3 regions of the Streptomyces sp. NPDC031445 genome follow, and region 2 is predicted to be linked to each of the others. Evidence: riboswitches for the same ligand, from Rfam matches in the RefSeq annotation. Region 2 holds a riboswitch; each other region holds the start of a gene.
What was found. A riboswitch is a leader RNA that binds a small molecule or an ion and turns the genes downstream of it on or off. The one in region 2 is predicted to bind cobalamin.
Positions count from the first base shown of each region.

Region 1: another riboswitch for cobalamin. It lies ahead of ACZ5DC_RS21630 (cobalamin biosynthesis protein); the one in region 2 lies ahead of nicT (Nickel transporter NicT).
Region 3: another riboswitch for cobalamin. It lies ahead of ACZ5DC_RS27155 (ribonucleoside-diphosphate reductase subunit alpha); the one in region 2 lies ahead of nicT (Nickel transporter NicT).

Region 1 is NZ_JBVIJO010000008.1:59,597-62,861, reverse strand. It holds gene ACZ5DC_RS21635 (cobyric acid synthase) at 1-879, opposite strand, end outside; gene ACZ5DC_RS21630 (cobalamin biosynthesis protein) at 876-1,820, opposite strand; cobalamin riboswitch at 1,924-2,063, opposite strand; gene ACZ5DC_RS21625 (hypothetical protein) at 2,221-2,448, opposite strand; gene ACZ5DC_RS21620 (inorganic phosphate transporter) at 2,489-3,265, opposite strand, start outside.
Region 2 is NZ_JBVIJO010000003.1:235,447-238,711, reverse strand. It holds gene ACZ5DC_RS11320 (glycoside hydrolase family 13 protein) at 1-1,189, opposite strand, end outside; gene ACZ5DC_RS11315 (ArsR/SmtB family transcription factor) at 1,269-1,619, opposite strand; cobalamin riboswitch at 1,701-1,882, shown strand; gene nicT (Nickel transporter NicT) at 1,911-2,993, shown strand; gene ACZ5DC_RS11305 (nucleoside hydrolase) at 2,997-3,265, opposite strand, start outside.
Region 3 is NZ_JBVIJO010000011.1:140,853-144,117, reverse strand. It holds gene ACZ5DC_RS27165 (NACHT domain-containing protein) at 1-1,021, opposite strand, end outside; gene ACZ5DC_RS27160 (GNAT family N-acetyltransferase) at 1,176-1,682, shown strand; cobalamin riboswitch at 1,729-1,858, shown strand; gene ACZ5DC_RS27155 (ribonucleoside-diphosphate reductase subunit alpha) at 1,982-3,265, shown strand, end outside.

The DNA.
Region 1 (3,265 bases), on a different contig from region 2:
GCGGTCCACGAACCGCACGACCACACCCGGTTCGGCGGCCAGCGCGTCGACGTCGGTGAAGTTGGACATCAGCGGGACCGCGCACACGGCGACCCGCAGCACGTCCTCGCCGACGGGGGGCGTCACGGCGGACTCGCGGACCGTGCCCCGCAGCGACACCCTCAGTCCGTCCTCCTCGTCGATGCCGAGCCCGTGCCGGAAGGGCAGCACGCCGTACGTCCGCCGCCCGGTGAGGTCCCGGAGCATGTCCAGCCCGGGCTCCAGCAGGCCGACGTCGCCCCGGAACTTGTTCACCAGGAACCCGGCGACCAGCTCCTGGTCCTCGGGGGAGAGCAGGGCGACGGTGCCGAAGAAGGAGGCGAACACGCCCCCGCGGTCGATGTCGCCGACGACGAGCACGGGCAGCCGCGCGTTCCGCGCGATCCCCATGTTGACGATGTCGGTCCGCCGCAGGTTGATCTCGGCGGGACTGCCCGCCCCCTCACAGATCACCGCGTCATACGTGCCCCGCAGTTCGGCCAGGCAGTCCAGCACCGTGCCCAGCAGCCGCTGCTGGCGCCCGCCGTGGTACCCGCGCGCGCTCAGCTCGCCCACCGGCCTGCCCAGCAGCACCACCTGGCTGCTCTGCTCGCCGCCGGGCTTGAGCAGCACCGGGTTCATCAGCGCGGTCGGCTCGACGCGGCAGGCCTGGGCCTGCATGGCCTGCGCCCGGCCGATCTCCGCGCCCTCGCGCGTGACGAACGAGTTCAGGGACATGTTCTGCGCCTTGAACGGCGCGACCTTCACGCCCTGGCGCACCAGCCAGCGGCAGATGCCCGCCGTCACGACGCTCTTGCCCGCGTCGGAGGTGGTGCCGGCGACGAGGAGACCACCGCTCACTTGCCACGTCCTTTCAGCAGGGCGCGCGCGGCCAGCGTGGTGCCGAGCGCGAGCAGACCGACGCGGCGGGAGAGCCGCACGGCCCGGTCGATGTCGGTGACGCGGACCGGCCGTCCGGTGGCGCCGTTCAGCACCGGGCGGTGTTCGACCCGGCCGCCGTAGGAGAGCGTGCCGCCCAGGCGGACGCCGAGGGCGCCCGCGAAAGAGGCCTCCACGGGCCCGGCGTTGGGGCTCGGGTGCCTGCGCGCGTCGGCCCTCCAGGCGCGCAGGGCGCCGCGCGGATCGGGTCCGGCCGCTGCGGCGAGCACGGCGGTCAGCCGGGCGCCCGGCCAGCCGGCGACGTCGTCCAGACGGGCGGAGGCCCAGCCGTAGCGCCGGTGGCGGGGCGACCTGTGACCCACCATCGCGTCCAGGGTGTTGACCGCCCGGAAGCCGAGCAGCCCCGGCACCCCGGCCACGGCGCCCCAGACGAGCGCGCCGACCACGGCGTCGGAGGTGTTCTCGGCGACCGACTCGACCACGGCCCGCGCGATGCCGTCGGCGTCCAGGGCCTGCGGGTCCCGGCCGCACAGGTGCGGCAGCCGGGCCCGGGCCGCCTCGACGTCCCCGGCCTCCAGGGCGCGCCCGATGGCGCGGGCCTCCCGGGCGAGCGAGGTGCCGCCGACGACGGCCCAGGTGGCGGTGGCGGTCAGCGCGGCGGAAGCGGTACGGCAGGGGCGTGCGGCGCGTGCGGCCAGCGCGCCGAGGGCGACGGCGCCGCCGGCGCACACGGCGGTGTGCAGGGCGCCCCAGCCACGGTGGTCGTGCCACAGGGCGCGTTCCACGGTCCCGGCCGCCCGGCCGAACACGGCGACCGGGTGCCCGCGGCGCGGGTCGCCGAGGAGCAGGTCACCGAGGACGCCGGCGGCGGCACCGTACGCGTATGTGCGATCGGCACCCATCGGCTCAGCCGGCGGTGGGAACAGGAACGGTCCTGGTACGGGTCCTCGATCGGCAGCCGAGCATGGCGATATGTGTCCTCACTCAGGGTGTCCGCGCCCTGGTTCGACGTGAATCGGCGGTGAGAGTTCCTGGCTCCCGGGGGTTCTTCCCGGTGACAGTGGCGGGACCGCGCCGGATTCGCACCGGCTTCCTCTCTTGCCGCCGTACATGGCCTGGGCAGTCCACCACGCGCCCGGAACGGCCGTCAACTTGCCTTTGACCTGGGACGCCGGACTGTGCTGAGGCCCACACCGCCGCTCCGCCGGACGGCGGCCGGAAGTCCGGTGCGACGGCATGCGAAGGCCCCGCCGGTCCCGCCGAGGCGGTGGCCCGGCGGGGCCGATGCGGGGTTCCGGACCGTCAGGGCTTGACGACGATCAGGTAGATCCCGTACGCCACCGCCGCCGCGCAGGCCGCGAAGCACACGTAGGCGCCGGTGACGGCGAGGGCGGCGGACCCGCCCCGGGCCGCGGCCTTCTCACGGCGCGACAGGCCGTTGATGCCGAGGGTGAACAGGACCACCAGGCCCACCGTGAACGCGAGGCTGACACCGAAGACGGAGCCGAGGGCCGCCCAGTCGATCTTCATGGGGATGCTTCCTTCAGTAACCGTGTGCGCGGGGCCGGGGTCAGACCGCGGCGGCCGGCGGGGCGGCGGGGGCGGGCTCGGTGGCCGGAGCGGGGATGGTGGCCGTCAGGTCCCCGGCGACCACGCCCGCCGGGGGCGGGATCACGGCGGCGATGGCGGCGGTGACCACACCGGCCGGCTCGGTCTCCTCGACCACGTTGGTGTGGTCGACGACCTCGCGGCGGGAGAGCTTCCAGATGGCGGCGCTCGCGGCGACCAGGAAGACGGCGACGACGGCGGTGCCCCAGTCGCCCAGGCCGGTGACGGACTCGGCGCCCGCGCCGACCAGCGCGGCGGCGGGGAGGGTCAGCACCCAGGCGACGGCCATGCGGGTCGCGGTGGACCAGCGGACCACACCGCCCTTGCGGCCGAGGCCCGCGCCCATCACCGAGCCGGAGACGACGTGCGTGGTGGAGAGGGAGAAGCCGAGGTGGGAGGAGGCCAGGATGGCGGTCGCGGCGCTGGTCTGGGCGGCGAAGCCCTGGCGCGGCTCCAGGTCGGTCAGGCCCTTGCCCATGGTGCGGATGATGCGCCAGCCGCCGATGTAGGTGCCGAGCGCGATGGCCATGCCCGCGGAGAGGATCACCCAGGTGGGAGGGTTGGAGCCGGGGGCGATGGAGCCGCCCGCGACGAGGGCGAGGGTGATGATGCCCATCGTCTTCTGGGCGTCGTTGGTGCCGTGCGCGAGGGAGACCAGGCCGGCGGAGGCGATCTGGCCGGCGCGGTAGCCCTTGCGGGTGGCCTCGCCGTCGGCGGTGCCGCCGACGCCGTAGGAGAA
Region 2 (3,265 bases):
CCCCCTGGTAGAGGTACGCGGAGCCGGGCAGCGCCAGCATCAGCAGGGTCGCCGCCCGGGCCCGGCGCAGTCCCGCCGCCGTGTCGATCGCGGGCGCGGCGCCGCCGGACAGCAGCCAGGCGGCCGGGTCGGTGCCGGCCGGCAGCACGAGCCGGGAGGCGTGCCGCACGACGTCGTGGTTGGACAGCACCCAGGTCGCGGAGGCGCCGGCGGCCCGGGCCGTGACCAGCGAGGCGGCGATGACGTCCCGCAGCTCCTCCGCGTCCCAGCGCGCCTCCAGGTACTCGAAGTTGAAGGCCTGGCCGAGTTCGTCCGGGCGGGCGTACAGGGCGCGGCGGGCCCCGGGGACCCAGGCCTCGGCGACGGCGGTGCGCGGCGGGCTGTAGGCGTCGAAGATCTTGCGCCAGTCGCGGTAGATCTCGTGGACCTCGTCCCGGTCCCAGTAGGGGTGGCTGCCCGGCGGCACCAGCGGCAGGGCCTGCTCGCCGGTCGCGCCGATGCCGCCGATGTCCCGCAGCGGCTCGGTGAGGTCCTTGGCCAGGCCGTGGGCGACGTCCACGCGGAAGCCGTCCACGCCCCGGTCCGACCAGAACCGCAGGGTGCTGCGGAAGTCGGCGCGGACCTCCTCGTCGTCCCAGTTCAGGTCGGGCTGTTCGGGGGCGAACAGGTGCAGGTACCACTCCCCGTCGGGCACCCGCCGCCAGGCGCTGCCGCCGAACACCGACTGCCAGTCGCTGGGCGGCAGTTCACCGTGCGCGCCGCGCCCCGGCCGGAAGACGTACCGCTCCCGGGCGGCGGACCCGGGCCCGGCACGCAGCGCCTCCTGGAACCAGCGGTGCAGGTGGGAGGTGTGGTTGGGGACGATGTCCACGACCACCTTGAGCCCGAGCCGGTGCGCCTCGCCCACCAGGGCGTCGAAGTCGTCCAGGGTGCCGAGGCGCTCGTCGACCCCGCGCGGGTCGATGACGTCGTAGCCGCCGTCGGCGAGTTCGGAGGGGTAGAAGGGGCTCAGCCACAGGGCGTCCACGCCGAGGGAGGCGAGATGGCCCAGGCGTTCGGTGATGCCCCGCAGGTCGCCGAGGCCGTCACCGTCGGCGTCGGCGAAGCTGCGCGGATAGATCTGGTAGACGACGGCCTGCCGCCACCAGTCGGGGTTCCTGGACGAGAGGTCCGGCGAGAGGTCTGCCATACGGGCTCCCAGGGGACGGACGACGGTACGGAATCTGTATCTGTCCACATTGCCCGGAAAGGGAACCCTGCGCGGCCGTTCAGCCCACGCAGTGCTCCAACAGCCCCCGGACGTCCGCGTCCACCACCCTGTACCGCACCACGCGCCCCTCCTTCTCCCCCGCCACGACCCCGGCCGCCCGCAGCAGCCGCAGGGCCTGGGAGACGGCGGGGTCGTTCATCCCCGTGGCGATGGCGAGGTCCGACACGGCGAGCGGCCCGGTGCGGTGCAGCGCGACCAGCAGCGCCAGCCGGTTGGCGTCGGCGAGCAGGGAGAAACGGTCGGCCCAGGTGCGCAGGCGCCCCGCCTCACCGATGGCGGCGATCGCCTCGCAGACCCGGTGCCCGTCGATGGAACGACGGTCGGCTCGGTCGGCAGGCACGAGATGCATGGGGCCAGTCTGGCAGGCCCCCTCTCTGTGATCTTCGATACCTGCGCAGGTGCGCAGCTATGCAGGAAACCGCGTGCCCCTCTACGGTGGGCGGGCCGTGGTGTTCGGGAAGTCGATGGAAGGTCGACGCGGCCCTCGCCACTGTGATCGGGGAGTTCCCGTTCCGTCCGGCACCGCCGGGCCACTGGTCGCAGACCGGGAAGGCAGGAACGGCGGACGTACGACCCGTAAGCCAGGAGACCGGCCACGGCAGCTCACGAAGTGATCCACGAGGTGCTGGAGCGTGAACCCATGGCCGATGCCGTTTCTTTCCGCTGGCGACGCGAGGACACCGTCAAGACGGTGGGGCTGCTGGCGGTGATCGTCGCCCTCCACGTCGTCGCGTTCGGAATCCTCTACGTCCTCGTCGCGCCCGAGCACTACAGGGTCGGCTCCGACGTCTTCGGGGTCGGGCTGGGCATCACCGCCTACACCCTCGGCATGCGGCACGCCTTCGACGCCGACCACATCGCGGCGATCGACAACACCACCCGCAAGCTGATGGCCGACGGCAAGCGGCCGGTGTCGGTGGGGTTCTGGTTCGCGCTGGGCCACTCCAGCGTGGTGGTGCTGCTGGCGCTGCTGATCGCGGGCGGCACCTCGCTGGCCGGGAAGGTCATGAACGAGGGCTCCACCACCCACCAGGTGCTCGGCTTCCTCGGTACGACGGTCTCCGGCACGTTCCTCTACCTCATCGCCGCCCTGAACCTGGTCGCCCTGGTGGGCATCCTGAAGGTCTTCCGGGCGATGCGGGCGGGCGCCTACGACGAGAAGCAGCTCGAAGCGCACCTGGACGCCAGGGGGTTCATGAACCGCGTCCTCGGCCGGCTGACGAAGTCCGTCTCCCGGCCGGGGCAGATGTACCCGCTCGGCTTCCTCTTCGGCCTCGGCTTCGACACGGCCACCGAGGTCACGCTGATGGTGATGGCGGGCTCGGGCGCGGCGGCGGGACTGCCCTGGTACGCGATCCTCTGCCTGCCCCTGCTCTTCGCCGCCGGGATGAGCCTGTTCGACACCCTCGACGGCACGTTCATGAACTTCGCCTACCAGTGGGCCTTCTCCAACCCGGTCCGCAAGGTCTTCTACAACCTCGCCATCACCGGTCTGTCCATCGCGGTCGCCTTCTTCATCGGCACCATCGAGCTGGTCGGCGTCCTGCACGAGAAGTTCGGCCTGCACGACGACATCACCGGCTGGATCGCCGGCCTCGACCTGGACAACGTCGGCTACCTCATCGTCGGCCTGTTCGTCCTGGTGTGGGCGGCGGCGCTGGCGTACTGGAAGGTCGCCCGGGTCGAGGAGCGCTGGGCGGTCTCGCCGTCCGCCGCCGACTAGCGCCTACCGCGCGACGGTCTCCAGGTACAGCTTCGCGTACCGGTCGGCGTCCACCTCCAACGCCACGTCCACCAGGGCGCGTTCGCGTCCGCCCTCGTGGATCTCGGACTCGCCGGGGCGGAGTCGGCGGTCGACGATCGTCTGGCCCCGGGTGGGGCCCGGGGCGAGGGAGACCTCGACCGGGAGCCGGCGGGTGGTGATGCCCTGCGGGTCGGCGACCGCGCACACCGCGCCCGCGTCGCCGAGGCCGCCCGCCTCCTCCGCCTGGGGCG
Region 3 (3,265 bases), on a different contig from region 2:
CCGTCTCCGGGATCCGGGCCTCGACGAAGTACAGCGCCTCCTCCTCGCTGAGCGGTTCCAGCTCCACGATCGCGGCGGGGGTGCTCTCCAGCGGGCTGTGCGGCCGCGACGCGATGACGAGCGGCAGCTTGTCCTCGTGGGCGCACTCGATGGCCCTGCGGATGATGTTGTCCCTGTCCTCCTGGAGGCGCTCGTCGAGGACCGCCTCCTCCAGGCCGTCGGCGAGGACGACCACCTTGTCGTCGGCGAGCAGTTGCTGCCAGACCCGGTCGTTCTTGGTGCGGGCGAGGATGCCGCGGGGTGCTTCCTCGGCGAACCGTTCCCTGGCCATGCGCTCGAAGTTCAGATCGGCGCCGGTGGCGTCCCGCAGCCGGATCGGCACGGGCACGGCGTGCTGCCGGGCGAGCAGTTCGGTGAGCCGCACCAGGACGGCCGTCTTGCCCGTGCCCACACCGCCGACGAGCACATAGGGCCTGCGGGTCTCACGCTGCCGCAGCCGCTGGGCGATGACCCGGGCGATCTCCTCGCGGCCCACGATCTCGGCGATGTCGGGGCCGGCGGTGGGCACCAGATCGCGGGGGTGCCTGCGCGCCTTCGCGAGGTAGCGCCGCTTGGTCCACCAGTACCAGAAGAACAGGAAGAGGGCGGCGGCGATCGAAGCGGAGAGCACCGGACCGACGAAGCGGAGAACGTCGTCGAAGCCCTGGTTGCCGTTCCGCCACGTCTCGAACCGCGTCGTGTGGTGCGAGATCAGGATGTACACGCCCTCTCCGGCCCACGCCAGGACGGCGAGGGCGGCAAGGGCCCACACGACCCGGTTCGCGTTGGTGTACGAGGCCCATCTGCGCCACTTGCGGGGGCGGGTGGTGTCGAGCCGGGCTTCCGATCTGATGGTCAGGTGGTGCCAGTAGCCCAGGAGGAACCGCCTGCCCCGGCACCACGCCCGTCGCCCGTACAGCGTCGCCATCGGCGCGTTGCGTGGTCGCTCCTTGCCCGGTGGGTGACGGACGATTCTCGTCATGGTGCGTTCTCCTTCCGAGACCAGCTTTCGGCACGGAGGACCCCACACAGCACCTGTTTCCATGAAAACATGGGCATTCCGCCCCGCAACCCGGCAGGCGACCGCCGCGGATCCCCGGGAATCCGCGCCGCGCCCCTCGGGCAGACTCGGTGTCATGGACTTCGTGATCCGGCGGGCAGCTCCCGGCGAGTACGACGACCTGGGCGAGATCACCGCCGGGGCCTATGTCCGTGACGGCCTCCTCGCCTTCGACGAGAGCGGCTGGTACCTCGGCGAGCTGAGGGACGTGGCGAAGCGGGCCGCCGCCGCGGACGTCCTCGTGGCCGTCCGCGACGGCGTGCTCCTCGGCGGGGTCACCTTCGTCCGCTCCGGCGGCCCCATGACCGACATCGCCGGCCCGGGGGAGGCGGAGATCAGGATGCTCGCGGTCGCCCCCGCGGCCCGGGGCCGGGGCGTGGGGGAGGCGCTGGTGCGGGCCTGCGTCGAGCGCGGGCGGGCCACCGAGGGCTGCGTGCGCGTGGTCCTCTCCACTCAGCGGACCATGCACAGCGCCCACCGCGTCTACACCCGCCTCGGTTTCGTCCGCGCCCCCGAGCGGGACTGGAATCCCCTCCCGGGCCGGGACGACCTCACGCTCCTCGCGTACGAGTTGACCCTCTGAGGCCGGGCCGACACTACATCTGGGGGTGACATGGCAGCCCGGCACTAGATGTATGCTCGTCCTCGCTGTCGTCGCAGGGGAATCCGGTGCGAATCCGGAACTGTCCCGCAACGGTGTACCCGTGTGCCCCCGCACGCGTGTCGAGTCCGAAGACCTGCCGGCGGTGCACCCGGCCGTCCAGGCCCGGGTGGTTCTGACGTCCGGGCCTCGTGGAATGGGCCGGTGGACGCGACGCCGTGCGCGCTCGTGACTGCCCCTGCCTCCCGCCAGGCCCCGTGCCGAGCGAGGGAGAGCCCCACGTGACCATCGCGCCAGCCGACCCGGTCTCAGTCAGCGAGCCGGAGACCGACGGTCCCGGTGCCGCGCTGCTGCGGACCCTGACCGAGCTGACCGCCGACCTGCCCGACGCCGACCCGGGCCGGGTGGCCGCCGCCGCGCTGCGGGGCCGGTCCGCCCGCGCCGACGAGGCGGAGTTGCGGGAGCTGGCCACGGAGGCCGCGGCCGGCCTGATCTCCGAGGATCCCGCGTACTCGAAGCTGGCCGCCCGGCTGCTGACCCTCGCCATCCGGGACGAGGCCGCCTCGCAGGGCGTGACGTCCTTCACCGAGTCGGTCGCGGTCGGCCACCGCGAGGGCCTGATCGCCGACCGCACCGCCGAGTTCGTGCGGCTGCACGCCGAGCGCCTCGACGCGCTGGTCGACCCCGCGGCCGACGACCGCTTCGGCTACTTCGGCCTGCGCACCCTGCACAGCCGCTACCTGCTGCGCCACCCGGTCACCCGCAGGGTCGTGGAGACACCCCAGCACTTCCTGCTGCGCGTGGCGAGCGGCCTGGCGGAGGACGACACGGCCCGCTCCGTGGACGAAGTGGCGTCCCTGTACGGCCTGATGAGCCGCCTGGACTACCTGCCGTCCTCCCCCACCCTGTTCAACTCCGGCACGCGACACCCCCAGATGTCGTCCTGCTACCTGCTGGACTCCCCGCGGGACGAGCTGGACTCCATCTACGACCGCTACCACCAGGTCGCCCGCCTGTCGAAGCACGCCGGCGGCATCGGCCTGTCCTACTCCCGCATCCGCTCGCGCGGTTCGCTGATCCGGGGGACGAACGGGCACTCCAACGGGATCGTGCCGTTCCTGAAGACCCTGGACGCGTCGGTGGCGGCGGTCAACCAGGGCGGCCGGCGCAAGGGCGCGGCAGCGGTCTACCTGGAGACCTGGCACTCCGACATCGAGGAGTTCCTGGAGCTGCGGGACAACACCGGCGAGGACGCCCGCCGCACCCACAACCTCAACCTCGCGCACTGGATCCCGGACGAGTTCATGCGCCGGGTCAACGCCGACGGGCAGTGGTCGCTGTTCTCCCCCGCCGACGTGCCCGAACTGGTCGACCTGTGGGGCGAGGACTTCGACACCGCCTACCGCAGGGCCGAGGCGGCGGGCCTGGCGAAGAAGACCATCGCGGCCAGGGACCTGTACGGGCGGATGATGCGCACCCTCGCCCAGACCGGCAACGGCTGGATGACGTTCAAGGACGCCGCCAACCGCACCGCCAACCAGACCGCCGAACCCGGCAACGTCATC